Regions from separate parts of the Arthrobacter sp. JSM 101049 genome, predicted to be linked through region 1. Evidence: riboswitches for the same ligand, from Rfam matches in the RefSeq annotation. Region 1 holds a riboswitch; each other region holds the start of a gene.
The links. A riboswitch is a leader RNA that binds a small molecule or an ion and turns the genes downstream of it on or off. The one in region 1 is predicted to bind S-adenosylmethionine.

Region 1 (9,279 bases):
CGACCTCGACCTGGACCTGGGCCCGGTGAACGCCCTGCTGGCGGAGGATCCGCTGCTGGCGCCGCTGGTGGCCCGGCGCCCCGCGCTGCGGCGGGTTGGCTACCCCGATGCTTTCGAAGCGGCGGCGACGACAGTACTTGGCCAGCAGGTGTCGGTGGCGGCCATGCGCACCTTCGCCGGACGGCTGGTCGCCCGGTGGGGCGGTCCTGCGGTGAACGGGTTGCGCCCCTTCCCCCGGCCCGCGGCCATCGCCGGGGTCCCGGAGGACGAGCTGCAGGCGGCCATTGGCCTCACGGGCGCGCGGACGCGGACCCTGCGGGCCGTCGCCGCGGCCTTCGACAACGCACCGGGCGCAGACGGGGATGGCGGGATTCCCGCCGGCGGGGATACCGCGGCAGACGCCGGACCTGCCGGCACGGTACCGCTCACGCGCGCGGAACTGCTGGCCCTGCCTGGCATCGGGCCCTGGAGTGCGGACTACCTGGAGGTGCGGGCCCGGTTGGACCCCGATGCGTTCGCGCCCGGGGACCTGGTGCTGCGCCGTGCCCTCGGCCGGATCGGCGCCCGGGAGGCCGAGGCCCGCGCCGAGGCGTGGCGCCCCTACCGGGCGCACGCACTGTTCCACCTGTGGACCGCGGAAGCCTACGACAGGTAGGACCGCCGTCGTGCCCGGCCAGTGGCCTCGGCCAGCGGGCTCCGGTCAGCGGGCCCCGGTCAGCGGGTGCCGGTGGACACCGTGGGTTCCTCCGGGAAGATCTGCCCGATCGGTTCGCGCTTCTCGGCCTGGAACGTCTCCTCGGCCCGGCCGAACGCCCAGTAGGCGGAGAGCGAGAGCGCCTTGCGGTCCACGCCCTTCTCGTCAGCCAGGTACCGGCGCAGCGCCTTGACCATCTCGCGCTCCCCGTGGGCGAAGACCTGCACGTCGCCGTCGTGCCATGGCCCGGCCATCACGGCGGCGGCGAGCTTGGTGCTCTCCGGGGTGAAGGGGCCGCCGCGGTGCAGCCAGTGCACGTTCATGCCCTTGGGGGCCTTGAACTTGATCTCGTCCTTCTCCTCGGCGACCTCGACGTAGACCTCCCCGACAGCGGAGCGGTCCATCGCCTCCAGCGCCGCGGCAATGGCCGGCAGCGCGGATTCGTCCCCGGCGAGCAGGTGCCAGCCGGCGTCTTTCGACGGGCGGTACATCCCCCCGGGGCCGGAGAAGCAGACCAGGTCCCCGGGCTTGGCGTGGTTCGCCCACGGCCCGGCGATGCCATCCTCGCCGTGCACGACGAAGTCGATCTGCAGGGTCTGGTTCGCCTCGTTGACGCTGCGCACGGTGTAGGTCCGGCGCACTGGCATGCGCTCGGGCGGCAGCACGCTGCGCAGCTCGTCCAGGTCGTAGGGCGGGGTCAGGCCCAGGGCCGGGTCGGCGAAGAGCAGCTTGACGTACTTGTCGGTGGCATCCTTGTTCCGGAAGGCGGCGAAACCCTCGCCGCCCAGGGTCAGGCGGACCATGTGCTTGCCGATCTTGCGCCGGGACACCACCTCCAGCACCACCAGCGGTCGGGGCGGCCGGGCAGCTGCGGGGACGGTCATTCGCGGATCACTCCTTCGGGCGCCGGGCACAGCCCGGCTACAGTCTTTCCCCCAGCCAATCCCACGCGGACGGCCAACGCAAACCGGCTTCGCCGAGGGCGAAGAGATGACCCGTGCCCGTCATCGGCTAGGCTGGGTCCAGCTTCACGAGCTGCGGCCACGCACGGGCTCCGACCCGGCCGCACACCAACCCCATGCATCACGGGTGGTTCGGATGACGAAGCGGCCCGGCGCGCACGTGCCGGGCAAGAGCACCCGAAAGGCATCCCATGGGCCCCCTCCCCTCCACCGGCATCGATTCCGCCTGCCGTTCCGGCGCCCCCGGCCATGCCCCTCCGGCCGGGGCCGGCGCGCACCTGCTCGCCGATGCGGCCGGATGGGTCCCGGTGACGGTGTTCGTCGACCCGCCGGCCCAGGCGCTGGTGCTGGCCTGCCCGTCCGGGGCCCGCTGGATCGGCTACCACCATGCGGTCGCCGGGCTCTGCGCGCGTCTGGGCTGCGTCCTGCCCGGCGCCCTGTCCTCCGCGCCGCCCCGCACGGCACAGCACGACGGCGGCACCCCGGTGCCGCTGCTGGCCTCGGCCCCGTGCCACTGGCATCCGGGCTCCCGCGTCCTGGGCCTGCCGGCCGACCCGCGCGTGAGCGCCGGGAGGGCCTACGTGGAACTGCCCGCCGCGCCGCTGGATCCGTGCCCGCTGGAACACGACCGGGCCCTGGCGGCCGCGTTCGCCGCGGTTACCGGAACACCGGTTCGCCGATGAACTCCTCGAGCTTGGCGCGTTCGGCCGGCGGGAAGCGCAGCAGCCGCTGGTCCCCCACGGAGAAGAACGCCAGCGTCGTGGCGGCGCGCACGCGCAGGCCCCCGTCGACGGGGTCGTGGAATTCGTAGCAGACGTCGACGCTGGCGGCCTTGACGTTGGCCAGCCAGAGGTCCACCTCGGCGGGGACGTTGCGGTAGTCCAGCGGGGCGACGTAGCGCACCCGGTGCTCGACGACGAGGACCTGCGTGTTCTCCGGCACCGCGGAAAAGAGGTCCACCATCGGCTCGTTGCCGGGCTTGCCCGTCCCCCCGGGGACGCCGAAGCCGGCGATGCGCGCTTCCTCCATCATGCGCACCAGGTTCACGTTGTTGATGTGCCCGTAGGCGTCCATGTCTCCCCAGCGCATCGGGACCTGCACGCGCAGGCTGCGTCCGCTCATGGTGTCCCCGCCTCGAGCTCGTTGCGCGGCTGGCCCTCGGGCCATTGCTGCCGGGTGCGCCGGCGTTCCTGGTGGTCGACGTGCTGGTCCTCGTCGGAGACGATGCCCAGGCGCTGCAGTTCGGAGAGGATGAGCGCCCCGTCGGGCGCGTAGATCCATTCCACCCCGGGGGTGGAGTTCACGGTGCGCTGCGACCGTCCACCGGCCAGGACCGCCTCGGAGGGGGTCAGCTGCCGGATGACGATCGCCCTGACGTTCTGCGGGTACCGCTGGGCGAAGCCGGCGTAGATCTCCGGGTCGTGCTGGCCGTCATCGCCCACCAGCAGCCACTTGACCCGCGGGAACTCGGCGGCCAGCCGGCGCAGCTGGTCGACCTTGTGCTGGGCTCCGGAGCGGAACCAGCGCCCGGAGGAGGCGCCGGTCTCGATGGGGCCCCAGTCGGTGAGCAGCAGCGGGCCCTCCGGGTAGAGGTTGCGGGCCAGGAAGCGGCTCAGCGTCGGGGCCACGTTCCAGGCCCCGGTGGAGAGGTAGAGCACCGGGGCCCACGGGCGGCCGCGCAGCACGCGCTCCATCATCACCGCCATGCCGGGGGTGGCCACGCGAGCGTGCTCGTCGAGGACGAAGGAGTTCCAGGCCGCCAGCAGGGGCCGCGGCAGCGCGGTGACCACCACGGTGTCGTCCACGTCGGAGATCAACCCGAATTCGCTGGACGAGTCCACCACGAACACCCGGGCGGTGACCTCCGCGGAGTTCTCGGTGGAGAGGGTGACGGTGTGCCAGCCCGGACCCAGCGGCGTCTCGATCCGGGCGTCCAGGACGCCGCCGCGGTCGGCACGCACCACGTGCTCCCGGCCGGCGACGGTGACGGTGACCTCGGCGAAGGCGATGGGCGGGGAGATGAAGTTCCGCCAGCCGCGCACGCTGTCGGCGACCACCTTCGAGCGCGGGACGCCGTGGCGGAAGGTCCGCGGCGGGGCGACGACGATCCGCGCCAGGACCCGGACCCAGCCCTGGGCCTCCGGCCCGGAGAGCCCATACCCGCGGAACGGCAGCACCGTGGGCACCATGCCGCGGCCGCGGCCGTTCGCTTCGCGGAAGGCATGCCAGGCGTCCTCGAGCCGGACCCCCAGGTGCTGCCGCAACGTTGATGGTTCGCGAGATGACATGCCGCCAGTCTTTCACGGCCCGCCAACGGGCCGCGACCGGCCACCCCTAGACGTTCTCTACAACTCGTAGAATACTTGGGCCATGATGTATGACCACGCAGACAACGAACCGGTCCTGGTCCTCGACGAGGACCAATGCTGGACCCTGTTGGGACGAAGCCGGCATGGCCGGATCGCCACCGCCTTCGACGGCCAGCCGGAGATCACCCCGGTCAACCACGGCATCGCCTCCGGCAGGATCTACCTGCGCACCGCCCCCGGCAACAAGCTGGCCGCCCTGACGGTGAACCCGTCGGTGGCCTTCGAGTCGGATGGCATCCTCAGCGACGAGGCCTGGTCCGTCGTCGTGCAGGGAACGGCGCGCGTGCTGGAGACGGAGGCGGAGATCGAGGCAGCCCGGGCCTCCGGCGTCGACCCCTGGGTGCAGACGCTCAAGGACGCCTGGGTGGAGATCACCCCGGCCTCGGTCTCCGGGCGTCACTTCGCCCTGGGTCGGCAGCCGGAGCAGCTCGACGAGCACTGACCGCCGCTAGGCTGGCAGGGTGGATACCGCGCAGAACACAGCAGAAAACACCCCAGGGGACGCCGCAGAACACGCCGTCCAGCTCGCCGAAGACCTCCGGGCGATCGCCGAGGAGGCCGCGCTCGGCGTCGGGCCGATGCTCCGCGAGGCCTTCCGCGCCGGTGCCGAGGCCACGGAGAAGGCCAACGCGCACGACCTGGTCACCGCCTTCGACCGGGCCAGCGAGTCGGCCATCGCCGCCCACCTGTTCGCGGCCTGCCCGGACAGCAGGATCCTCGGCGAGGAGGGCGGCCACCAGGGCTCCGGGCGCATCGAGTGGATCGTGGACCCCATCGACGGGACCAGCAACTTCGCCCACGGCGTCGCCTTCTTCTGCGTCTCCATCGCCGCCGCGATCGACGGCGAGTTGCTCGCCGGCGTCGTCTACGATCCGATGGCCGGGCTGCTGTTCTCCGCCAACGCCGAGGGCGCCTGGCTCAACGGCGAGCCGCTGCGCCCCCGCGCCCAGCCGGAGGAGCGACGCGCCAGCCTGATGACCGACTACCCCTCGGCCGAGGCCATCGAGGTGGACGGCCCGGCCGCGGTCGAGGCCTTTGGCATCCTCGTCACCCGCTACGCCACCGTCCGGCGCACCGTCAGCGGCGCGCTGGCCCTCGCTCATGTGGCCGCCGGCTGGACGGATGTCACGTTCGGCTTCGACACCAACTCCTGGGACGTCGCCGCCGGGGCCCTGCTGGTGCGCCGGTCCGGCGGCACCTACCGGCCTTACCGGTACGACGACGAGGCACGGCCGGCGCACGAGGCGCCCGTCTACATCGCGGTCGGCCCCGGCGGCAGCGCCGGGACCGTCACCGGCATCGTCGAGGAGCGGCTCGCGGCCCGGAGGTCCACCGGCCACCGCAAGTAGGGGCCGGCTACTTCCCGATGCCCGCGGCCACCGGGCAGCTGACCTGGGCTGCGGAACCGGACGAGGTGTTGGTCACGACCACGGAGCCGTCAGCACCGGTGACCGTGCAAGTCAGCGATCCGGTGTTGCCCTTGGCGTTGGTGGCCCCGACCATGCCAAACAACCTGCTGGCTTCCACGTCCTTGGTGAACTTTCCGCCGGTGACGTCCTGGACCTTCATGTCGTCGATGCTGTCGGTGAGGTAGTTGACGGTGAAGTCGCCCTCGCCGGTCACCTCGTAGGTGTAGCTCGCGGTCTCCTCCGCGGTGTCCTGCAGCGCGCCGGCCACGGCGATGGCGACGAAGACGTAGACCACGCAGACCACCAGCGCCACGGCCCCGGTGATGACGCCGGTGAGGGCGAAGCCCTTGCGCGGCAGCTTCTTCACCAGCGCGATGATCCCCAGCACCAGGGCGATGGGACCCAGGATGAAGGAGATGAACCCGACGACGGGGATGAACGAGAGCACGACGGCGATGATGCCCACGATCATCGAGGCCTTGGTCATGCCGCTGGCCACCGGAGGCTGCTGGTTCCAGCCCGGCTGCCCGGGATAGGGGTAGCCCGGCTGTCCTGCCGGCGGCACGGGACCACCCTGTGCGGGCTGGCCGTTGTAGGGGGTGTTCGGGTACTGGTCGCTCATGGGTCCCTCGGGATCGGTGCGGTGAGTGGGGTCGGGCCCGCGGCGGGCGGGGCCGGATCCAGTCTATCCATCGGTGTGGGCGGGGTTTGCCCATGGACCTTCCCCGCCCCCGGGCGTACATTCAAGGCATGGGTACTGCAATGAAACAACGAGGTGTCGCCCACGCCCACCACCATCACCAGGGCGTGGAGTACATCGTCGCGGGCATCGGCATCATGCTGCTGTTCGGGGCGTTCGCCGTCCTGCAATCGATCCTCTCCGGCCAGCCGTTCAACCCCCTGTACATCGGGGTCTTCTTCGGACTGGTCGGGGTAGCGATGGGCACGACCTACTGGGCGCGGCACTGACGCCGCCACCCTCCCGGCCCGGCCGCCACCCGGCGACCGGCCCCTATCCCCCTGTGGCCCGGCCGGCTGCCCGCCCGGCCGCCCGGCCGCTGAACAGGCAGCCGCCCAGGAACGTTCCCTCCAGCGCCCGGTAGCCATGGACCCCTCCGCCGCCGAACCCGGCGGCTTCCCCCGCGGCGAACAGCCCCGGCACCACGGCACCCCCGGGAGCCAGGACGCGCGAGTCGAGGTCGGTTTCCAGCCCGCCGAGCGATTTGCGCGTGAGCACGTGCAGCCGCACGGCGACCAGCGGGCCGGCTTGCGGGTCGGTGAGACGGTGCGGGGCCACCGTGCGGATGAGCTTGTCGCCCAGGTAGCTGCGCGCCGATTGGATGGCCATCTGCTGCGGGTCCTTGCTGAACCCGTTGGCCGCCTCGGCATCGCGTGCGGCGACCTCGCGTTCCACCGCCGCCACCTCGAGCAGGTCCGAACCCTCCAGCCGGTTCATCTGCTCCACCAACCCGGCGACCGTATCGGCCTGCACGAAGTCCTCGCCGCGGTCCAGGAACGCCTGGACCGGGCCCGGCACCGTAGTCACGGCCCGGCGCAGCACGGCACGCAGGTCCTTGCCGGTCAGGTCGGGGTTCTGCTCGGAGCCGGAGAGCGCGAACTCCTTGCCGATGATGCGCCGGTTGAGGATGAACCACGAGTGGTCGTGTCCGGTGCCGCGCAGGTGCTCCAGCGTGCCCAGCGTGTCGAAACCCGGCCACAGCGGCGCCGGCAGGCGCCGGCCAAGCGCATCGAGCCAGAGGGAGCTGGGTCCGGGCAGGATCCGGATCCCGTGGTCCTGCCATACGGGACCGTGGTTGATGATGCCCTCGGTGTAGTGCCACATCCGGTCGCCGTTGACCAGATGCCCACCGGCGGCCGCGCCGATGTCCAGCCCGCGCCCGTCCACGTGGGCCGGCACCCCGGCGACCATCCGGTCCGGCGGCGTCCCCAGCCGGGCCGGCCAGGCGGCACGCACCTTCTCCGCGTTGCCGCCGATGCCCCCGGTGCACAGCACGACGGCGGCAGCCCGGTACTCGAACTGCCCCACCTCCTCGCGGTTGCTGGGTGCCCCGCGGGCGGCCCCGGAGGCGGCCAGCACCCTCCCGCGCACCCCGGTGACGGAGCCGCCATCGAGCAGCAGTTCATCGAGCCGATGCCGCCATTTCACGGTGAGCCGGCCGGCCGCCACGGCGGCCAGCGCCTTGTTCGCGAAGGGTTCGACCAGCCCCGGTCCGGTGCCCCAGGTGATGTGGAAGCGCGGCACGGAGTTGCCCGGGCCGCTGGCCCCGTAGCCGCCACGCTCGGCCCAGCCGACCACCGGGAAGAACCGGACACCGAGCCCGTGCAGCCAGGACCGCTTTTCCCCGCCCGCCCAGTGCACGTAGGCCTCGGCCCATCGGCGCGGCCAATGGTCCTCCGGGCGGTCGAACCCCGCGGTGTCGAACCAGTCGCGCAGGGCCAGGTCCACCGAGTCGCGCACGCGCATGCGCCGCTGTTCGGGGCTGCCCACCAGGAACAGCCCCCCAAAGCTCCACCAGGCCTGCGCCCCGAGGTTGGCTTGCGGTTCCTGGTCGAGCAGCAGGACGCGGCGACCGGCGTCGGTGGCTTCGGTGGCCGCCACGAGCCCGGCCAGCCCGGCCCCGACGACGATGACATCGAATTGTTGGTCGCGCTGGTCTCCCATGCCGCCAGCGTAGCCGGGACGCGGCCCGGGGGCACGGCAGCGATGGGGCCGGGCCTACCTGCCACCTTCCTCCGGCTTAATATGGCCTGGGTCAGGGCAGGCTGGACAGCCGGCCCTGCCCGCACTCCGGGCCGGCTACCCGTCCATCCTGCGCATGGCCCGCGCCCGGTCGACGCTGCCGAACCCGGTGGTGTCCATGAAGCCTGGCGGACCCCAGACGGTGATCAAGCGCAGTGGTTCGTCCCCGTCGTTGACCACGTCGTGCTCCACCCCGGCAGGGGCCAGCAGGGAATCACCGGGGCCCAACCGGAATTGCTGCTCCTGCAGGTGCATGAGGGCCCGGCCGCTGATGACCTGGTAGAACTCCTGCAGCGGTTGTCCGCCGTCGTGGCGGTGCATGCCCTCGGAGCCGCCGACGGGCAGCTCCCAGGTCTGGATGTTCACCGCCATGCCCAGCTCGTCGACGAAGTGGTGTTGGATGCGCACGGGGGCAGCGCCGTCGTGCAGGGTGTAGTCGAAGGTGGCGTGGCCGGCGCGTTCCAGCATCGGATCTCCCGTCCTGTCGTGGGCCGGTGGGTCCCGCCCGGTGTCGTTGCGGCTCAGGCCAGTGCCGCCTTGCTGGTCTCCCGGGCGAACAGCACGGCGACCAGGGCGATGACCGCGGCTCCCATCAGATACCAGCCCGGGGCCAGCGGCGAGCCCGAGGTGGCGATGAGGAACGTCGCCACGAAGGGTGCCGTGCCGCCGAAGAGCGCATTGGAGAGGTTGAAGCTGACCGCGAAGCCGGTGTAGCGCACGCGGGTGGGGAACATCTCGGCCAGGAAGCTGGGCAGCGTGCCGTCGTTGAGGGTGAGCATGGCCCCGAGCAGGATCTGCACCAGGACGATGACCAGGAAGTTCCCGGTGTCCAGCAGCATGAACGCGGGGACCGTGAGCACCACGAAGAGGATGGAGGCGGTCAGCAGCACCGTCTTGCGTCCCAGCCGGTCCGAGAGCATGCCGGTGAGGAAGATGAACCCGATGTAGGTCAGCAGGGCCACGGTGGTGGCCAGGTAGGCCGCCGACTCCTCCAGCTGCAGTTCGGTGGATAGGTAGGTGGGCATGTAGCTGAGCAGGATGTAGAAGCCGACGGCGTTGAGCAGCACCGCTCCAATGGCCTGGA
Region 2 (9,279 bases), on a different contig from region 1:
CCGGCCACCTGGTCCGCGAGGCCCGCCGCGACGGCCGGATCGACCTGCCCGCGTTCTGGGCCGGACGCGTCCGGCGCATCCTGCCCGCCGCACTGGTGGTCATCGCCGCCGTCGTCGTCGGCACGCTGGCCCTCGCCCCAGTCACCCAGTGGGGGACCATCGGCTGGCAGGCCCTGGCCTCGGTCTTCTCCGTGCAGAACTGGGTGCTCGCCGCCGGTTCCGTGGACTACCTCGCCGCCGAGAACCCTCCGACCGCCCTGCAGCACTTCTGGTCGCTGGGCGTCGAGGAGCAGTTCTACCTGCTGTGGCCGCTGGTGGTGATCGCCGCCCTCGCCATGGTGCGCGTCCCGGTCCGGCCGGGCCGCCGCTGCGGGGCGCCGGACCTGCGCCGGCCGCTGCTGGCGCTCTGCGGGGGCGTCACGCTCGCCTCGCTGGCCTTCGGCGCCTGGCTGACCTCCACCGGTGATCCGGCGGCCTATTTCGTGACGCCGGCGCGCATGTGGGAACTCGGTGCCGGCGGGCTGCTGGCCCTGGCCCTGGCCGGCCGCGCCGACGGCACCGGGCCCCGTCTGCCGACGGCACCGGGCCCCGTCTGCCGACGGCCCTGGTCTCGCCCCTCGTCCGCTCGCTGCTGGCGCTGGCGGGACTGGCGGCCATCGGCCTCGCCGTCATGGGGTACGACGACCGAACCTCCTTCCCCGGCCTCGCCGCCGCCGTGCCGGTGCTCGGCACGATGGCGGTCATCCTGGCCGGCCGGACCTCGGGGCCGCTCAGCCTGCATCGTCTGGTGGACGTACCGGCGATCCAGTGGACCGGGGCCGTTTCCTATTCGCTCTATCTCTGGCACTGGCCGGTCCTGGCCTTTTTCATCCTCATCGGCGGCAACGAACCGGGCCCGCTGGAAAGCGTCGGGCTGTTGGGCCTGGGCCTGCTGGCGGCCTGGGGCAGCCACCGCTTCGTCGAAACCCCGGCCAGGCACTGGCGCCCCGTGGCGAACAGCACGCCGCGCGCACTCGCCGCCGGCGCCGTCGCCACCGTGCTGACCGCCGCCTTTGCCGTGGTGCCCACCGTGGGCCAACGGCAGGTCGCCGCGGCCCAGGAGAAGGCGGCCACTTCGCTGATTGCCGAACGGCCGGCGGGCTTCGGCGCCGCATCGATCGACACCGGCGCCGCGTTTGCCTCGGCCAACCGGCAGATCGTCCCATTGCCCGCGGAGGCGGCTGCGGACAAGCCGGAGCTGGGCCGCTGCGTCGGCGAACCCGCCGACGCCACGACCCCAGAATGCGAATTCGGCCCCGCAGGGGCACGGTTCACGATCGCCCTCGTCGGCGATTCCCACGCCGTGCAATGGTGGAAGGCGCTGGAGCCGGTGGCCGCGGACCACGGGTGGACGATCGTGACATACCTGAAGAACTCGTGCGCCTTCACCGCGGCGGTGCGCACCGGGCAGCAGGAAGGGAAAATCGACTGCGTCGGGGCGAACGAAGCCACGCTGGAGCGGCTGCTGCGGCGCGGGGACATTGATGCGGTGCTCACCGCCGGCTGGACCGGTGCCGCGTTCCACGACGATCCCGCCGCGGGAGTCGCCGCCTATTGGACCCGGCTGGAGGATGCCGGGATCCCGGTCTACGCGATCCGCGATACCCCCCGGCCGGGCAGGGACCAGCGAGCCCGCGACTGCGTGGCAGCCCACCCGCGGCAGCTGGACCGGTGCGGACAGGACCGCGCGAAGGCCTTCGAGGAGGATGCCTGGATCGCCGATGGGCAGCGGCTGGAGCCGCGGGTGGGCCTGCTCGACTTCAGCGACCGGTTCTGCACCGCCGATTTCTGTCCCGCGGTGGTGGGAAACGTGCTGGTCTACCGGGATGCGCACCACATCTCCGACACCTACATCTCTACCCTCGTCCCCGTCTTCGAACGCCGCTTGGCCGACGTGCTGCATGCGGACGGGTTCGATGACAAGGCGGGGGTGTAGCGGGGAGGCCCGTCGAGCTCCCGTCCGTCATCCACAGGGCGGTCCGCGCCCTGCCGGCCGCGGCGGCCACCGGTTAGGGTGGGGGAACCGGCATCGGGTAGGATGGCTCAGGCTGTTTGTGTCGTTTCTGATCCCTGAAACGGCCGCGGCCAACGCACAGAACCTCCTGTTACGGAAAGACCGTGACCGTTTAGCCCAAAGGAGGTGGGTTCACATGCGTGCATACGAACTGATGGTACTGATCGACCCCGAGGTCGACGAGCGTACCGTGGAACCGACTCTTGGCAAGTTCCTCGATGTCGTCCGCAACGATGGTGGCACCGTCGACAATGTTGATATCTGGGGCCGCCGCCGGCTGGCCTACGAGATCAAGAAGAAGGCAGAAGCCATCTACGCGGTGGTCACCTTCACCGCTACCCCGGCTACTTCCGCCGAGCTTGACCGCCAGCTCTCGCTCAACGAGACGATCCTGCGCACCAAGATCACCCGTCCGGAAGACCAGAAGGTCGCGGCAGAGTAATTCTGCCTGGACTATTCGTAGAAACCGACTCTAGGAGGCACCATGGCAGGCGAAACCGTCATCACGGTCATCGGAAATCTCACCGCTGATCCGGAACTGCGTTTCACCCCGTCGGGCTCGGCGGTGGCCAACTTCACCATCGCCTCGACCCCTCGGACCTTCGACCGCCAGACCAATGAGTGGAAGGACGGCGAAACGCTGTTCCTGCGCGCATCGGTGTGGCGTGAAGCTGCCGAAAATGTTGCCGAGACGCTGACCAAGGGCATGCGAGTCGTCGCCCAGGGCCGGCTGAAGTCGCGTTCCTTCGAAACCAAGGAAGGCGAAAAGCGCACCGTCATGGAGCTTGAGGTCGACGAGATCGGCCCCTCGCTGCGTTACGCCTCCGCCAAGGTCACCCGCACCCAGCGCAACAACGCAGGTGGCGGCGGCTTCGGTGGCGGCAATGCCGGAGGCAACTTCGGCGGCGGAAACCAGGGCGGCGGTGGATTCGGCGGGGGCAACTCCGGCGGAAACAACGGCGGCTGGAATGCGCCGGCGGACGATCCGTGGTCCTCTTCTTCCTCCTCCACCGGCGGGGGATGGGGCAACACCGGCGGATCCGACGAACCGCCTTTCTAAAGCACCACCATTTATTCACCATCCCGCAGAAGAATTCTGCGGGCTCCACTAGATAAAGGAGCTCCACGATGGCTAAGGCTGAACTCCGTAAGCCCAAACCAAAGTCCAACCCCTTGAAGGCCGCTGACATCACCGTCATCGACTACAAGGACGTCGCATTGCTGCGCAAGTTCATCTCCGACCGCGGGAAGATCCGTGCCCGTCGCGTGACCGGCGTCTCCGTCCAGGAGCAGCGCAAGATCGCCCAGGCCATCAAGAACGCGCGCGAAGTTGCCCTGCTGCCTTACTCCGGCGCTGGCCGCGGCTAAGGAAGGGATAACACCATGGCAAAGCTCATTCTGACCCACGAAGTAACCGGTCTCGGTACCGCTGGCGACGTCATCGAGGTGAAGGACGGTTACGCCCGTAACTACCTCCTGCCGCGCGGCTTCGCCCTGACCTGGACCAAGGGTGGCGAGAAGCAGGTCGAGTCGATCAAGGCTGCCCGCACCGCCCGCGCCGTTGCATCCCTCGAGGACGCACAGGCACTGGCCGCTTCCCTGTCCTCCCAGCCGGTCAAGATCACGGTCAAGGCCGGACAGGGCGGACGCCTCTTCGGCACCGTCAAGACCGACGACATCGCCAAGGCAGTCGAGGCCGCCGGCCTCGGTTCGATCGACAAGCGCACGGTGGAAATCCCCGAGCACATCAAGTCGACCGGCAACTACCAGGCCACGGTGCGTCTGCACGAGGACGTCTCCGCAACTGTCGACCTGCAGGTCGTCGCCGCGAAGAAGTAGCCGCCACGGAACGGTGGGCGACCACCGGCCGTGCACCAGAGGGGCCACGCGCTACGGCGCGGGGCCCCTCTGCTCGTGCGGCGTGCGACACCTTGCGAAATATTGCGTGGGCCTTTGACGGGCAGCTCCGGCCCCGCTTAGCGTAGCTAGTGAATCAAGAGCGTCAACATCCAAGCCCTGGCTCGTTGGCCGGCAACCCTCTCACGGTAGTGGGGTGCTCCAGGTGATGATTCGGCCGCCCGGATCCCCCGGACGGCAAGTACCGCACAACCATCGCGGCCGCGGCCCGGTGATGTGCCCTACGCCGGAGGTAGCACAGATGACACTGTCCACCGATCTCGAACCTGCAGCACTTCGCCAGGCCTTCGCACAGCACCCCTCGGGGATCGCCGCGCTGTGCACCATCATCGACGGGGAACCCCAGGGCATCGTCGCCTCCTCGTTCACCGTCGGGGTCTCCATGGACCCGCCGCTGGTGATGTTTGCCGTGCAGAACACCTCGCGCACCTGGCCGGTCGTCCGGCAGGCCGGCCGGATCGGCGTCTCGGTCCTGGGCGAGGGGCACGATGGCGTCTGCCGGCAGATCGCCTCGAAGTCCGGGGACCGCTTCGCGGGGCTGCGGTTGGACTCCACTGATGACGGTGCCCTGTTCCTGCACGAGGCCGCGCTGTGGCTCGACTGCAGCGTCGAACAGGAGATCCCGGCCGGGGACCACCAGGTCGTCTTGCTGCGGGTCCACGCCCACGCCACCCACGAGGGGGTCCACGCACCTCTGGTCTTCCATGGCTCGGCCTTCCGGACGCTGAAGTCCGAGGCCTTCGTCTAGGCCCGGTGCCCGGTCACCTGCCGCGCAGCGAATCCACGTACCGCTTGGCCTCGAGCAGGCCGATGCCCGTATCGTGCCGGATCTTCCTGACGGCGGCCACGGGATGTCCGTCGCGGACGAGCTGCAGCACCTTCTCGTAGTCGGGGTTGGACATCGCCCCCGGGCCCGGGGTGGCTCCGGGATGCCCGGTCGACGAGCTCTGGCCGGTGCGTCCGGGGGACCGCCTGGCCGCCTGCGCGGCCCGGGCGGTCGTTGCGGCCCTGAGCTTTTCGGCCTTCTGGGCATCGAGTTGCTGCTGGCGCGCCGCGGCGTCGTTGAGCCGGGCAATGTACTGCTCCGCCTCGCTCGCCCGCGCCGGTCGGGTCGTGAAGACCCAGGACAGGGCACCGAAGACGACGAGCAGGACCACGGCCGTGATGACGATGACGAGGATGACCTCGCCATTGACCTGGAACATGTCTCCTCCTGGGATCTCGGCCCGCCGTCGTGGTGCCGGGTCTCACCCCATCATGCCACCGGGCGGCAGGTGCCGGGGAGGACGGTTCACTGCCGGATGGACCCCGAGACCATGTAGCGGTACCCCCGGTCCATGAGCTCGCGCAGGACCGGCAGGTCGACGTCTCCGAGCTTGTTGACGTACAAGCAGGACGAGCCGACCTTGTGCTTGCCGAGCCGGGCCAGCAGTTCCGCGGAACCGGGATCCGCGGTGAGCCCGTAGAGCGACAGGGAGGCCTTGCGGGGGGAGAACCCGATGGCAGCGGCTTCTCCTTCATGCCCGCTGGCGTAGCCGTAGCGATAGGAACCGTAGCCGACAATCGTGGGCCCCCACATCACCGGAGGCTGGCCGGCGGCCTCCTGCATCATCTCCAGGAGCACGAGCCCGTCGGCCGGCCGGACGGGGTGGTCGAGGGCCTCGATGAACGCACGGGGATCCACGGCGGTCGGCAGGGTTTTCGGCGGTGGCATGGCGAAAGTATCGCAGGGGCCCCACGGGCCGGCAAGACGACGACTGGTCCCGGCGGGAAGCTGCCGGTGTCAATGCCGCGCGAAGGCGGCGGCGTGTCTGTGGACAAGATGTCCCCAGCTGTGGATAAACGTAGTGGACACATCCCCCTGCCGGAGCGCAACCTGCAAGTAGGGGGTGAATGTTGCGGGAAAAAGTTTTTCCACCCAATGTTATCCACATGGATAACGCCTAGTCAGACCGACTATTTGTTGTTCTTCCCGATGTAATCCACAGCCCTGTCCCCAGTCTGTGCACACAACACGCCGCGCAACCCACAGGTTGTCCACACGGCCTGTGGATAAGTCTCTTTGGTTCTGTCGTCGTTGGGCATAAGGTGACAGGGTCCCCGGGTCCATTCGGGCCACAACACCCGCTCGGCGACCACCCCTCCACCACCGTGCCGGTGGGCCGACATCACTGGGATACTGGAGGGACGCGGCGGTGCCCGCACCACCTGCACCGCGCCGAAAGGGAAGGAACCGGACGTGACGCTCACGCACACCGAATCAGGCTCGTCGAATTCATCGGACATGGGGCGCACGCCCCCCCAGGACCTGGTCGCGGAGCAGAGCGTTCTCGGGGGCATGATGCTCTCCAAGGATGCGATCGCCGATTGCGTGGAGGTCCTGCGCGGTGTCGACTTCTACCGCCCCGCCCACGAGTCCATCTTCGAGGCCGTCATCGACCTCTACGGTCGCGGCGAGCCCGCCGACGCGGTGACCGTCTCGGACCTGTTGACCAAGCGCGGGGAGATCTCCCGGGTGGGCGGCCCGGCCTACCTGCACACGTTGATCCAGTCGGTTCCCACTGCGGCCAACGCCGGCTTCTACGCCGAGATCGTCCGTGAACGCGCCGTCCTGCGGCGCCTGGTGGAGGCCGGCACCAAGATCGTGCAGATGGGCTACAGCCAGGACGGCGAAGTTGACGCGATCGTCAACGACGCCCAGGCCCAGATCTACGCCGTCGCGGAGCGCCGCTCCGCGGAGGACTACGTCCCCCTGCGCGACATCATCGAGGGCACCGTCGACGAGATCGAGTCGGCCGGCCAGCGCGGAGAGGGCATGATCGGGGTCCCCACCGGGCTGTACGAGCTCGACGAGCTCACCCAGGGCCTGCATGGCGGCCAGATGATCGTCGTCGCCGCGCGTCCTGCGGTCGGCAAGTCGGTCTTCTCCCTGGACATCGCCCGCTCCGCGGCGATCAAGAACAACATGACCACCGTGGTCTTCTCCCTGGAAATGGGCCGCAACGAGATCGCGATGCGCCTGCTCTCCGCCGAAGCCAGCATCGGCCTGCAGGACCTGCGCAAGGGCACCATCAAGGACGAGCAGTGGGGCAAGATCGCCACCACCATGGGGCGGCTGAACGAGGCTCCGCTGTTCATCGACGATTCGCCCAACATGTCGCTGATGGAAATCCGCGCGAAGTGCCGTCGGCTGAAGCAGCGCCACGACCTCAAGCTCGTGGTGCTGGACTACCTGCAGCTGATGAGTTCGGGCAAGCGCGTGGAATCACGCCAGCAGGAGGTCTCGGAGTTCTCCCGTGCCCTGAAGCTGCTGGCCAAGGAGCTCGATGTCCCCGTCGTCGCCCTGTCCCAGCTGAACCGTGGCTCGGAGCAGCGGACGGACAAGAAGCCGATGGTCTCGGACCTGCGTGAATCCGGTTCCATCGAGCAGGACGCCGACCTGGTCATCCTGCTGCACCGCGAGGACATCTACGACAAGGAATCGGCGCGGGCCGGCGAAGCGGACATCATCGTGGCCAAGAACCGCAACGGCCCCACCAAGACGATCGTCGTGGCCTTCCAGGGGCACTACCAGCGCTTCAACAACATGGCCACCGAAGGCGGCGGCGGGTTCTGACCCGGGCCGTCCGGCGGCCGGTCCCGTCACCGATCGGGCGGGGCGGTGGCTGCCTGTGCCTCGTGCACCGTGACGGCATGGGGATGGCGCCATTGCACCGCGGCGCGGGTTCCGCGGGCCGGCCCGTTGGAGTCTCAGCTGCGGGGCCGCATGCGGGCATTCGGCAGGGCCGGCGCGGGCAATGCGTCCGGCTCGCCGGGCGGGAACGGCCCGAAGTGCGGGACGTGGCGTCCCGGGGGCTGAACCCGCGTGGCGGCGGCCAGGGGATCGCTGCCGACCGGCGCCCCGATCTCCTCCTGCCAGGCCCTGCGGTACTCGACGATCTCCTCGTGCGAGCGTCCCACGAAGTTCCACCACATGACGATCTGCTCGCCCAGCGGCTCCCCGCCGATTAACAGCAGGCGGGCCCCGCCGTCGTGCCCCTCGAGGGTGATCCGGCCGGAATCGGGGGCCAGGTACGCGAGGTGGTCGACCGGGACGTCCTCGCCGTCCAGTCGCAGGGCGCCGGAATCGAGCAGGACCCCGTGCTCGAATCCCGGGTCCAGTTCAAGGGCGAGGGATGCGCCGTCGTCGAGCAGGATCTCGGCCCCGAGCAACGGGCTGTGCGTGGCCACGGGTGAGGTGCTGCCCAGCAGCGAGCCGAGGAAGACGCGGGCGGTCCAGTCGTCGCCGCAGACGGGGTCGGGGCGATGGTGCTCGAAGCCGGGGGAGGTGCCTCGTGCGGCCTCGGGCAGGGCGACCCAGAGCTGGGCGCCATGCAGGATGGTGGTGTCGGGGGTGGAGAACTCGGAATGGCTGATGCCGCTGCCGGCGGTCATGAGGTTCAATTCGCCGGGCCGGACCACGGCGTGCGCCCCGGTGGAGTCCCGGTGCTCGATCTCGCCGGTGAACAACCAGCTGACGGTCTGCAGCCCGGTGTGCGGGTGGCGGGGCACGTTCATGCCCGCCTGGCCGGTGAGGTCCTGGGGGCCGTAGTGGTCCAGGAAGCACCAGGCGCCGATGAGGCTGCGCCGACGCTGGGGAAGGGTCCGGCGGACGTTCATCGCCCGCGGGCCGCCGAGGGGGACGTCCCGGGGAACCAGCAGCTCACGCGGTGCCGGCCCGTCGGCCCCGGGCTGCTCGCCGTCGCACACCACTTCGGCGGGATCGGTCTCGAGGTTGCTCATGGGGACAGCCTAGGCCGTTGCCGCCCGGCCGTCAGCGGCCCCCGGGCGCATCCACCGGACAGCGGCCGCCACCATGAGGTACACGGCGATCGCCCAGGCCGGAACAGCGACCCACACGACCGCCTCCCCGATGGCCGCGACCTCCGGCATGCCCTGGACCCGGCCGAACACCATGGAGGAGGTGGCCAGCATGCCCAACGGGAAGACGATGGACCACAGTGCCGTCTCGTACCGCAGGTGGTAATGGTGGACGACGTGGCGCCAGATGCCGAAGACGACGAGCAGCGGCACCCACCACAGGCCGGTGGACCAGAGGACGAAGCTGGCCCCGGAGACGAAGCCGCGCATCCCGGCGATGGCCGGGAACGTGTCCGGCAGCCTCAGCAGGTTGCTGCCGGCCAGCACGGAGATGGCGGTGGCGCCCATGAAGATCCAGTAGGTGGGGCTCAGGCCTTCCGGCCGGTTGGGGTGGGTGATCAGGCGCAGGGTCACCATGGTGCCGATGAGCAGGTACAGCACCACCCCGA
Region 3 (9,279 bases), on a different contig from region 1:
GGACGTCCACCCGGAATCGGCCATCTTCCAACTGGTCCTGCTGGCGGTCCAGGCCGGGATCGCCCGCGCCGTGCTGGCCGATGCCCGCCTCCAGACGCAGGCGCGCACCCGGACGTTCAGCACCGGCACCGGGCAGCCGTCCCGGCGTGAACCGCAGGTGCTGCAGGTGATCGGCGAGATCTCCGCGGCCACCTTCGCCGTGGACGCCATCGTCCTGGCCGCCACCGCCGAGCTCGAGGCCGCCATCGGCCAGCCCGGCCTGAGCAACGCCGAGCAGTACGCGGTCTGCGAGCTGGCGGCCAACCGCGCCCAGGCCGCCGTCCAGCCCCTGGTGCTCCAGGCCGCCACCCAGCTCTTCGACGGGCTCGGCGCCTCCTCGACCTCCACCCGCTGCAACCTCGACCGCCACTGGCGCAATGCGCGCACCGTGGCCACGCACAACCCCGCCATGTACAAGTCCCGCATCGTCGGAGACTACGAGGTCAATGCCACGGTGCCGCGCAAGCTCAGCGCCGTCGGCGACCTCAAGACCCCCAAAGGAGAACAATGAGCACCACACCGGCACGCCGCCACGTCCGCCTCAACGCGTTCGACATGAACTGCGTCGTCCACCAGTCGCCCGGCCTGTGGCGCCACCCGCAGGACCAGGCCTGGCGCTACAAGCAGCTCGGCTACTGGACCGACCTGGCCAAGACGCTCGAGAGGGGCCTGTTCGACGGCCTGTTCATCGCCGACGTGCTGGGCACCTACGACGTCTACGGGTCCACCAACTCCGTGCCGCTCTCCGCCGGCGCCCAGGTCCCGGTCAACGACCCGTTCCTGCTGGTCTCGGCGATGGCCTCGGTTACCGAGAACCTCGGCTTCGGCGTCACCGCCGGCACCGCCTACGAGCACCCGTACCCGTTCGCCCGCCGCCTGGCCACCCTGGACCACCTGACCAACGGCCGCATCGGCTGGAACGTCGTCACCGGCTACCTGCCCTCGGCCGCACGGAACATGGGCCAGGAAGACCAGCTCGAGCACGACGAGCGCTACAACCACGCCGACGAGTACCTCGAGGTCGTCTACAAGCTGCTCGAGGGCTCCTGGGAGGACGACGCGGTGCTCCGCGACCGCGCATCCGGCGTCTACACCGATCCGGCCAAGGTCCACGAGATCGGCCACGAGGGCAAGTACTTCAAGGTCCCGGGCATCGCCGTCACCGAACCCTCGATCCAGCGCACCCCGGTCATCTACCAGGCCGGTGCCTCCAAGCGCGGCCTGAAGTTCGCCGGGGAGAACGCCGAATCCGTGTTCGTGAACAGCCCCACGAAGGAGATCCTCGCCGAGACCGTGCGCAAGATCCGCGACAATGTCGAGGCCGCCGGACGCGACCGCTATGACGTCAGGATCTACACCATGCAGACCATCATCACCGGGGCCACCACCGAGGAGGCCCAGGCCAAGTACGAGGACTACGCCTCCTACACCGACCTGGATGGGGCCCTGGCGCTGCTCTCCGGCTGGACCGGCATCGACATGTCGCAGTACGACCTCGACGACGTGATCGGCGAAGACGTGCAGTCCAACGCGATCCAGTCATCGGTCGAGACGTTCAAGAAGGCCTCCGGCGACGACGGCAAGCCCTGGACCATCCGGCAGCTCGCCGAGTGGATCGGCGTCGGCGGCTTCGGCCCGGTGACCGTGGGCAGCGGCGCGGAGGTCGCGGCCAAGCTCGTCGAGTGGGTCGAGGACACCGACGTCGACGGTTTCAACCTCGCCTACGCCATCACCCCGGGCACCTTCGAGGACGTCGTGGAATACGTCGTCCCCGAACTGCAGGCCCTGGGCGCCTACCCGACCGAATACACCCCCGGGACCCTGCGCCAGAAGCTCTTCGGCGCCGGCGACCGGGTCAAGGAGACCCATCGCGCCGCCAACTACAAGCTGGCGACCGCGGACCTGGCCACCAGCTAGGCACCGCCACCAGCACCAACCACCGCCTTCCCGCACCCGGGAAGGCACCACCGCTCGACCGGGACGGCCGCCAGGCCCTCCCACCACCATCCAGAGCGGCCGAGAGACCTGGCTCGTTGACGCCGCAGCAACCACCCCGCGGGGCAGGTGCTCCTGCCAGGACCGATGGAGAGGCTTCCCCCTGTCCCGGCCGCCCACCTGCGCGCGGCCGGGCCGGTGGTGGGCTCTTCCCCGTACCCCGAGGAGGACCAGACTTGAACACCCCGACCACCACGACGGCGCCACGGGCACCGCGGATGAGGTCCCGCGTCGCCGTCGCCAGCCTGATCGGCACCACCATCGAGGGCTACGACTTCGTGCTCTACGGCCTGGCCGCGGCCACCGTCTTCGGGCCGCTGTTCTTCGCCCCCGCCGACCCGCTGGTCGGCACCATGGCCGCCTTCGCCACCTACGCCGTCGGGTTCATCGCCCGCCCCATCGGCGGGATCCTCGGCGGGCACTACGGCGACCGGATCGGCCGCAAGACCGTCCTGGTGGTCTCCCTGCTGCTCACCGGCCTCGCCACCACGGCCATCGGCCTGCTGCCCACCCACGACACCGCCGGCTGGATCGCCCCCGCCCTGCTGCTGGCCCTGCGCGTCCTGCAGGGCGTCGGCTACGGGGCCGAATGGGCCGGCGCCGCCCTGATGACCGTCGAACACGCCGCCCCCGGAAAGCGCGGCCTGACCAGCAGCGCCACCCAGATCGGCCCGAGCGCCGGAATGCTCCTGGCCACCGGCGTCCTGCTGGCCCTCGAATCGTCCATGCCCGACGACGCCTACCTCGCCTGGGGCTGGCGGATCCCGTTCCTGGCCAGCATCCTGCTCGTCGCCGTCGGGCTCATCGTGCGCCTGAAGATCGAGGACAGCGAGTCCTTCAAGCAGGTCGTCCGGGTCAAACAGGTCGCCGCCCGTCCCGTGCTCGAATCCCTGCGCACCCACCCCCGCCAGGTCGCCCTGACCACCGGACTGCGCCTGGCCCAGAACGCGTTCTACTACGTCTACACCGTCTTCATCCTCACCTACCTCGCCCAGGGCGGGACCAGCCGCGAGACCGGACTGCAGGCCATCCTCATCGCCTCCGCGCTCGGACTGGTCTCCGTGCCGTTCTGGGGCTGGGTCTCGGACCGGATCGGGCGCCGCCGCACCTATCTCTTCGGCGGGATCTTCAGCATTCTGGTGGCCCTGGTGGCCTTCCCGCTGCTGGACACCGGCAGCGTCGTGCTCATCGTGCTCACCGTCGTGCTGGGCATGAATATCGGGCACGACGCCATGTACGGCCCCCAGGCGGCGTTCTTCTCCGAGCTCTTCGACACCCGGGTGCGCTTCAGCGGCGTCTCGCTGGGCTACCAGATCGGTTCAGTCCTCGGTGGGGGCCTGGCACCGCTGATCGCCACCGCGCTGCTTGCCGTCGGCGGCGGCAGCCCGTTCTGGGTCGTCGTCTACTTCGTCGGCGTCGGGGCCATCACCCTGGTCACCACCCTGCTTTCCCCCGAAACCGGGGCCCGGGATCTGGATGCACGGCACGACGCCGATGCCTCCTCCCAGCCCGAGCCCGCCCCCGTCAGCTAGGACATTTCATGAGCGAGACCACCACGCACGAAACCCCCGACGCACTCCGGGCATCCGCCCCGGACGGGTCCGAGGCCCGCTACGCGGCCCTGGCCGCGCGCTTCCGATCCGTCTTCGACAGGATCGCCGCCGGTACCGTCGCCCGAGAACAGGACCACATCCTGCCGTTCGAGCAGATCGGCTGGCTGAAGGATGCCGGCTTCACCACGCTGCGGGTCCCCGCGGAGTACGGCGGCGAACCGGTCTCCCACGAGCACCTCTTCCGCCTCCTCATCGAACTGGCCGAGGCCGACTCCAACGTCTCGCACCTGTTGCGCTCGCATTTCGCCTTCGTGGAGACCATCGCCCTGCAACCGCGCCCCTTCCGCGACACGTGGTTCCCCCGCGTGCTCGCCGGGGAGATCTTCGGCAACGCGGCCACCGAACGCGGTGGCAACGCCCTGGGCGCCACCGCGACGCGGCTTTCGAAGCACGACGGCGGATGGCGGCTCAACGGGGCCAAGTACTACACCACCGGCAGCATCTTTGCCGACTGGATCGTCGTCATGGCCAGCACCGACGGCGTCGAGGGCCGCCAGTACGCCGTCGTGCCCCGCGACGGGGAGGGCGTGGTCATCCATGACGACTGGGACGGGTTCGGCCAACCGCTGACCGGTACCGGGACCGCCCTCTTCGAGAACGTCGCCGTGGAGGAGGCCAACATCATCCACCGCAAGGTCAGCAGCACGCTGGAACCCGCGTTCTTCCAGCTCGTCCTGCTCGCCGTGCTGGCGGGCATCGGCCGGGCCGCCCTGCGCGACGCCTCCGCGCTGGTCGCCGCCCGCACCCGCACCTTCAACACCGGTTCCGGCGGGCTGTTCCGCGACGACGCCCAGATCCAGGAACACGTCGGCAGCCTGGCCGCCCGCGTCTACGCTGCCGAGGCCATCGTCGCCGCCGCGGCCCGCGACCTGGATGCCGCCGTCGACCCCGCCCTGGGGCTCGACACCGAGGCCGCATTCCTCCGCGCCGAACTCGGCGTGGAGAAGGCCCACGTGGCCATCCCGCCGCTCGTCCTCGAGGCCACCACCGCCCTCTTCGACGTCACCGGCGCCTCCGCCACCAGCCGCGGCAAGTCCCTGGACCGGCACTGGCGCAACGCCCGCACCGTCGCCACCCACAACCCCGCGGTCTTCAAGGCCCGCGCCGTCGGCGACTTCCACATCAACGGGACCATCCCCACCGGGCTGAACAGCATCGGCGAGGCCACCACGACCACCCCGAAGGGGGACGCACCCGCATGAGCACCACCGAACGCCCCCGCCTGCTGCTGAGCGCCTTCCTGATGAACACCCCCAGCCACATCCTCGGCGGGCAGTGGCGCCACCCCGAGGCCCAGCAGCACCGCTTCAACGAACTGCAGCTGTGGGTCGACCTGGCCCGCCAGCTCGAGGATGCCAAGTTCGACGCGATGTTCTTCGCCGACGTCGTGGGCCTGTACGGCAACCACGAGGGGGGCTGGGCCTCGCTGGTGGACAAGGGCCTGCAGATCCCCTCCAACGACCCCCTCGTGCTGGCCTCCGCCCTGGCCGCAACGACGTCGCAGATCGGGCTGGCGCTGACCAGCTCCGTCCTGCAGTCCGAGCCGTTCCAGATGGCCCGCCAGTTCTCCACCCTGGACCACCTCTCCGGCGGCCGCGTCGCCTGGAACATCGTGACCAGCGTGCTGGAGAACGCCCACCGGAACTTCGGCGCCAAGGGCCTGGCCGCCCACGAGGACCGCTACGACTGGGCCGACGAATACGTTTCCGCCGTCTACAAGCTCTGGGAGGGCTCCTGGGAGGACGGCGCCCTGCTCGCCGACAAGGCCACCGGGCGTTTCGCCGACCCCGCATTGATCAACAAGATCCACCACGAGGGGACGCGCTACTCCATCGAGGGCCCGCACCTGAGCTCCCCGAGCCCACAGCGCACGCCGTTCCTGTTCCAGGCCGGCAGCTCCCCACGCGGCAAGGCCTTCGCCGCGGCCCATGCCGAGGCGACGTTCCTTTTCGCCCCGCACACCGACTACGTGCGCCAGCAGGCCGCGGCCATCCGCGACCTCGAGGCGCGGGCCGGCCGCACTCCGGGCGACGTGAAGATCTTCGCCGGGCTCTCCTTCGTCGTCGGCAGCACCGAGGAGGAGGCGCGGCGCAAGGAGGCCGAATTCGACGAGTATCTGGACCTTGAGGCAATCATCGCCCATATCGGTGGCGGCATCGGTGTCGATTTCGGCGGACTGGACCACGACACCCCGCTCGGCGACGTCGAGACCGAAGGGGCACGTGGTGTCCTCGAGGCCGCCATCGCCTCCGTGCCCGGCGGCAAGCCGACCATCGGGGACCTGGCCCGCTACCGGGCCAAGGCCCAGCAGATCTCCGGCACCCCTGAGCAGATCGCCGACGAGCTTGAACGCTGGCAGGACGCGGGGATCAACGGCGTGAACATCATCAACCAGGTCCTCCCCGGCTCCTACACCGACTTCATCGCCGGCGTGCTGCCCGAACTGCGGAGCCGCGGGCTCGCGCAAACCGAATATGCTCCCGGCACGCTGCGGGAGAAGGTCTTCGGCCGCTCCGCGACGCTCGAGGACAGCCACCCAGCGGCCTCCTACCGTGGGGCCTTCCGGCAGCACTCGGCTTCGGTCACGAGGGGGGTGCCGGTCGGCGCGGAATGACCCGCCGGGCTGACCTGTCCGGCCTCGGCTTGTATCGTGGGGGCCATGACGGAACCAGCGGCCCAGCACGAACCGTCCGAGGCGGACCTGGCCGGTGTCCCCGACGCGGAGATCCCGGACGTCGACATCCCCGAACCGGATATCTCCGACGTCGAGATCCCCGCCGCACCGGAGGAGGCGCCCGGCGTCGCGGACGGCGGTGTGCCTGCCGGCCTCTTCGGTGAAACCGCCCGACCCGGGGAGATCCCCGAACCGGTCGTCCCGGAGGTCGAGGGGCCGCCGCTGGGCACCACCGACCCCCAGTTGCGCACCGGGGACCCGGCAACGGGCACCACCGAACCGGTCCTGAACGTCGGGGACCCCGTGCTCTCCGAGCCCGTGCTGCGTGAACCCGTCCTCGGTGGCGCGGGAACCGACGGGCCCCAGCTGAACCCGCACCATATCAACGACCCCGACACCATCCGGCGCCTGCTCACCACCCCCGCCCGCTGGGCGATCGTCGGGCTGTCCAACAACCCGATGCGTGCAGCAGTCGGGGTCGCACGCATCGTCCGCGACGAGCTCGGCATGGACATCGTCCCGGTGTCGCTCAAGGGCGACACCGTGCACGGCGAACGCGGCTACACGCGGCTGGACCAGATCCCCGGGACCATCGACGTGGTGGACTGCTTCGTGAACTCCACCAAGGTCGGTGCGATCGTGGACCAGGCCATCGAGATCGGTGCGAAGGCCGTCTGGCTCCAGGTCGGCGTCATCGACGAGGACGCCGCGGTCCGCGCCAAGGCGGCCGGGCTCGATGTGGTGATGGATGCCTGCCCGGCGATCGAACGCCGGAACATCCTCTTCGAGTAGGCCCGGCCTATTCCATCTGGTCGTAGCGCGAGCGCAGGAACAGGAAGACGCCGTAGGCCATCAGCCCCACCGCCACGACGAACAGGGCGGGCGGGCCGAAGGGCTGGTCGCGGATCGACTTCAGGGCTCCGTCGAGCCCGGTGGCATCCTGCGGGTCGTGTTGGAACGTCGCGACGATGAACAACAGGCCCACGGCAACCAGGACCAGGCCCTTGGCGGTGTACCCGACCGTGCCGAAGACGTTCACGATCCGGCGCATGGCCGGGTTCTCCTGCGGGCGCAGGATCTTCTGGAAGCTGCGGGAGAAGCCGCGGTAGACGAAGTAGCCGCCCACGCCGATGACCACCAGGCCGGCGACCACCAGGGCAACGCTGCCGATGGGTGAGGACATCAGCACGCCCGAGGCCGAGCTGCTTTGCCGGGACGAATCCTTCCCGCCGCCCAGGGCGTGGCGGCCGAAGGTGGTTGCCACGGCAAAGAAGACGACGGCGATGCCCGCCTGCTTGATCCGGTAGCGGTTCCCATCACCGCCGGGGAAGATGGCCTGCGCCACGCACCACACGCCCAACAGCAGGGCACCCAGGGTGCAGATCCAGATCAGGACGACACCACCGGGCTGTTTGGCCAGCGTCGCGATGGCGCCCGATTGCTCGGCTTCGGCGCCGGTGGCCCGGGCCACGTTCACCGCCAGCAGCCCCAACGTCAGGTGCAGGACGCCGTTGGCGACGTAGCCCAGCCGGGCGAGGCGTTCGAACCAGTGGCTATGTGCTGCCTCGCGTGCGCCGTCGACGGCATCTTCGGTCGTTCCCATGAGCACAGCATAAGGAGTGACGGGCCCGGATGCCCCATCCAGTGCCGTCTGGCAGCCGTCCGGGATTCAGGGCCGGCGCCGACCCGGCCCGCGTCCCAGGGCCAACGGCAAGGTGGCCAGCGAGAGCCCGGCGGCGACCAGCAGGGCGATCGGGAAGGACAATCCGGCGGCGAGCAGGCCCACCAGGACCGACCCGAGGCCCGTGCCGGCATCGAACCCGATGTTCCACACGGCGCTGGCCGTTCCGTATTCGCGGCGTCGCACGGCGGAGAGGGACAACAGCAGGGTGAGGTTCTGCAGGCCGCCGTAGGCGATGCCGACCAGCGCCATCGCGGCCAGGAACGGCAGCACCCGGGTGGCTGCGGGGTCGCGGATGGCCGCCGCGGCCAGGGCCAGCCCGATGACCGTGAGCAGGACCAGCGGCCAGAGGAACCGGTGGGTGCCGAAGCGGTCGGCCAGGGCCCCGATGCGCCAGCGGCCCAGGGCGGCGGTGGCCGTGAGCAGCACCAGGCCGCCGGAGGTCGCCGCGGGGATGGAGCTGAACTGCGGGGCGAAGGTGATCAGCGCGCCGCCCGCGAGGGTGACGGCCAGCAGCAGGACCATGGGGCGCAGCAGCCCCGGCGGGACGCGACGGGCCGTGGCGTCGTTGGAACCCCCGTCGCCGGGAAGATCGCCGGCGGCGGCTGCCGCAGCGGCGAGGCGGTCGTGGGCTGCCTGGTGCTCGCGCAGGGCACGGCCCAGTCGTGGGGCGGCGATGATCCCCAGCAGCGGCAACGTACCCAAGGCGAACACCGTCCAGAAGCCGAAGGCGTCGGCGAGCCAGGGGGCCGCGGGCAGGATCAGCAGCTGCGGGACGGCAATGGCCGCACCGTACGCGCCGATGGCCGCGCCGTGCCGGGCCGGGGCGACGAGGTGGGCGACCGCGGCGGAACCGGTGACGGTGAGGATGCCGAAGCCGATGCCGCGCACCACGGACCAGGCGAGGATCCACCCGAGCTGGTCGGAGACCAGCAGCAGCAGGCTTGGAGCGCCCAGGAGCAGCAGGCCGATGCCGAGGATGCGGGCGGTGCCGAAGCGATCCAGCAGCCGGGGGACAAGCCCCTGGGTCAGGACAGTTGCCAGCAGCAGGGCGCCGTTGACCAGTCCGGAGCCGGCGGCCCCGGCCCCGCCATGCACGGCCCAGAGCGGGGCGACGGACAGCAGCGCGGAATAGCCGGCGAAACCGGCAGCGGTCAGGCAGAGCAGGGCCGGCATCCCGGCCGCGCTCCAAACGGTGTCGCGCTGCGGCGGGACGGGTCGGCTCACGCCGCCCACCCTAGCAAGCCGCCGCAGTGAACCGCGTACCGGGTCGATCG

Region 2: linked by a shared signal. The riboswitch ahead of AB8M85_RS14510 (flavin reductase family protein) and the one ahead of AB8M85_RS08755 (hypothetical protein) in region 1 are both predicted to bind S-adenosylmethionine.
Region 3: linked by a shared signal. The riboswitch ahead of AB8M85_RS11570 (MFS transporter) and the one ahead of AB8M85_RS08755 (hypothetical protein) in region 1 are both predicted to bind S-adenosylmethionine.

The regions. Positions count from the first base shown of each region.
Region 1 is NZ_JBGFFC010000002.1:755,303-764,581, forward strand. Features, by position in the region: gene AB8M85_RS08745 (DNA-3-methyladenine glycosylase) at 1-655, shown strand, start outside; gene AB8M85_RS08750 (siderophore-interacting protein) at 715-1,578, opposite strand; SAM riboswitch class IV at 1,721-1,836, shown strand; gene AB8M85_RS08755 (hypothetical protein) at 1,848-2,339, shown strand; gene AB8M85_RS08760 (acyl-CoA thioesterase) at 2,314-2,778, opposite strand; gene AB8M85_RS08765 (App1 family protein) at 2,775-3,944, opposite strand; gene AB8M85_RS08770 (pyridoxamine 5'-phosphate oxidase family protein) at 4,027-4,467, shown strand; gene AB8M85_RS08775 (inositol monophosphatase) at 4,487-5,374, shown strand; gene AB8M85_RS08780 (hypothetical protein) at 5,382-6,056, opposite strand; gene AB8M85_RS08785 (hypothetical protein) at 6,185-6,403, shown strand; gene AB8M85_RS08790 (FAD-binding dehydrogenase) at 6,447-8,117, opposite strand; gene AB8M85_RS08795 (cupin domain-containing protein) at 8,253-8,663, opposite strand; gene AB8M85_RS08800 (MFS transporter) at 8,717-9,279, opposite strand, start outside.
Region 2 is NZ_JBGFFC010000006.1:2,551-11,829, reverse strand. Features, by position in the region: partial or broken gene AB8M85_RS14545 (acyltransferase family protein) at 1-476, shown strand, start outside; partial or broken gene AB8M85_RS14540 (hypothetical protein) at 671-883, shown strand; gene AB8M85_RS14535 (SGNH hydrolase domain-containing protein) at 989-1,975, shown strand; gene rpsF (30S ribosomal protein S6) at 2,190-2,495, shown strand; gene AB8M85_RS14525 (single-stranded DNA-binding protein) at 2,538-3,113, shown strand; gene rpsR (30S ribosomal protein S18) at 3,182-3,421, shown strand; gene rplI (50S ribosomal protein L9) at 3,437-3,892, shown strand; SAM riboswitch class IV at 4,045-4,160, shown strand; gene AB8M85_RS14510 (flavin reductase family protein) at 4,212-4,718, shown strand; gene AB8M85_RS14505 (hypothetical protein) at 4,732-5,175, opposite strand; gene AB8M85_RS14500 (DUF1801 domain-containing protein) at 5,262-5,684, opposite strand; gene dnaB (replicative DNA helicase) at 6,255-7,586, shown strand; gene AB8M85_RS14490 (pirin family protein) at 7,721-8,752, opposite strand; gene AB8M85_RS14485 (tellurite resistance/C4-dicarboxylate transporter family protein) at 8,762-9,279, opposite strand, start outside.
Region 3 is NZ_JBGFFC010000003.1:449,844-459,122, reverse strand. Features, by position in the region: gene AB8M85_RS11580 (acyl-CoA dehydrogenase family protein) at 1-550, shown strand, start outside; gene AB8M85_RS11575 (LLM class flavin-dependent oxidoreductase) at 547-1,956, shown strand; SAM riboswitch class I at 2,040-2,128, shown strand; gene AB8M85_RS11570 (MFS transporter) at 2,211-3,566, shown strand; gene AB8M85_RS11565 (acyl-CoA dehydrogenase family protein) at 3,575-4,849, shown strand; gene AB8M85_RS11560 (NtaA/DmoA family FMN-dependent monooxygenase) at 4,846-6,261, shown strand; gene AB8M85_RS11555 (CoA-binding protein) at 6,688-7,113, shown strand; gene AB8M85_RS11550 (DUF1206 domain-containing protein) at 7,121-7,924, opposite strand; gene AB8M85_RS11545 (MFS transporter) at 7,991-9,229, opposite strand.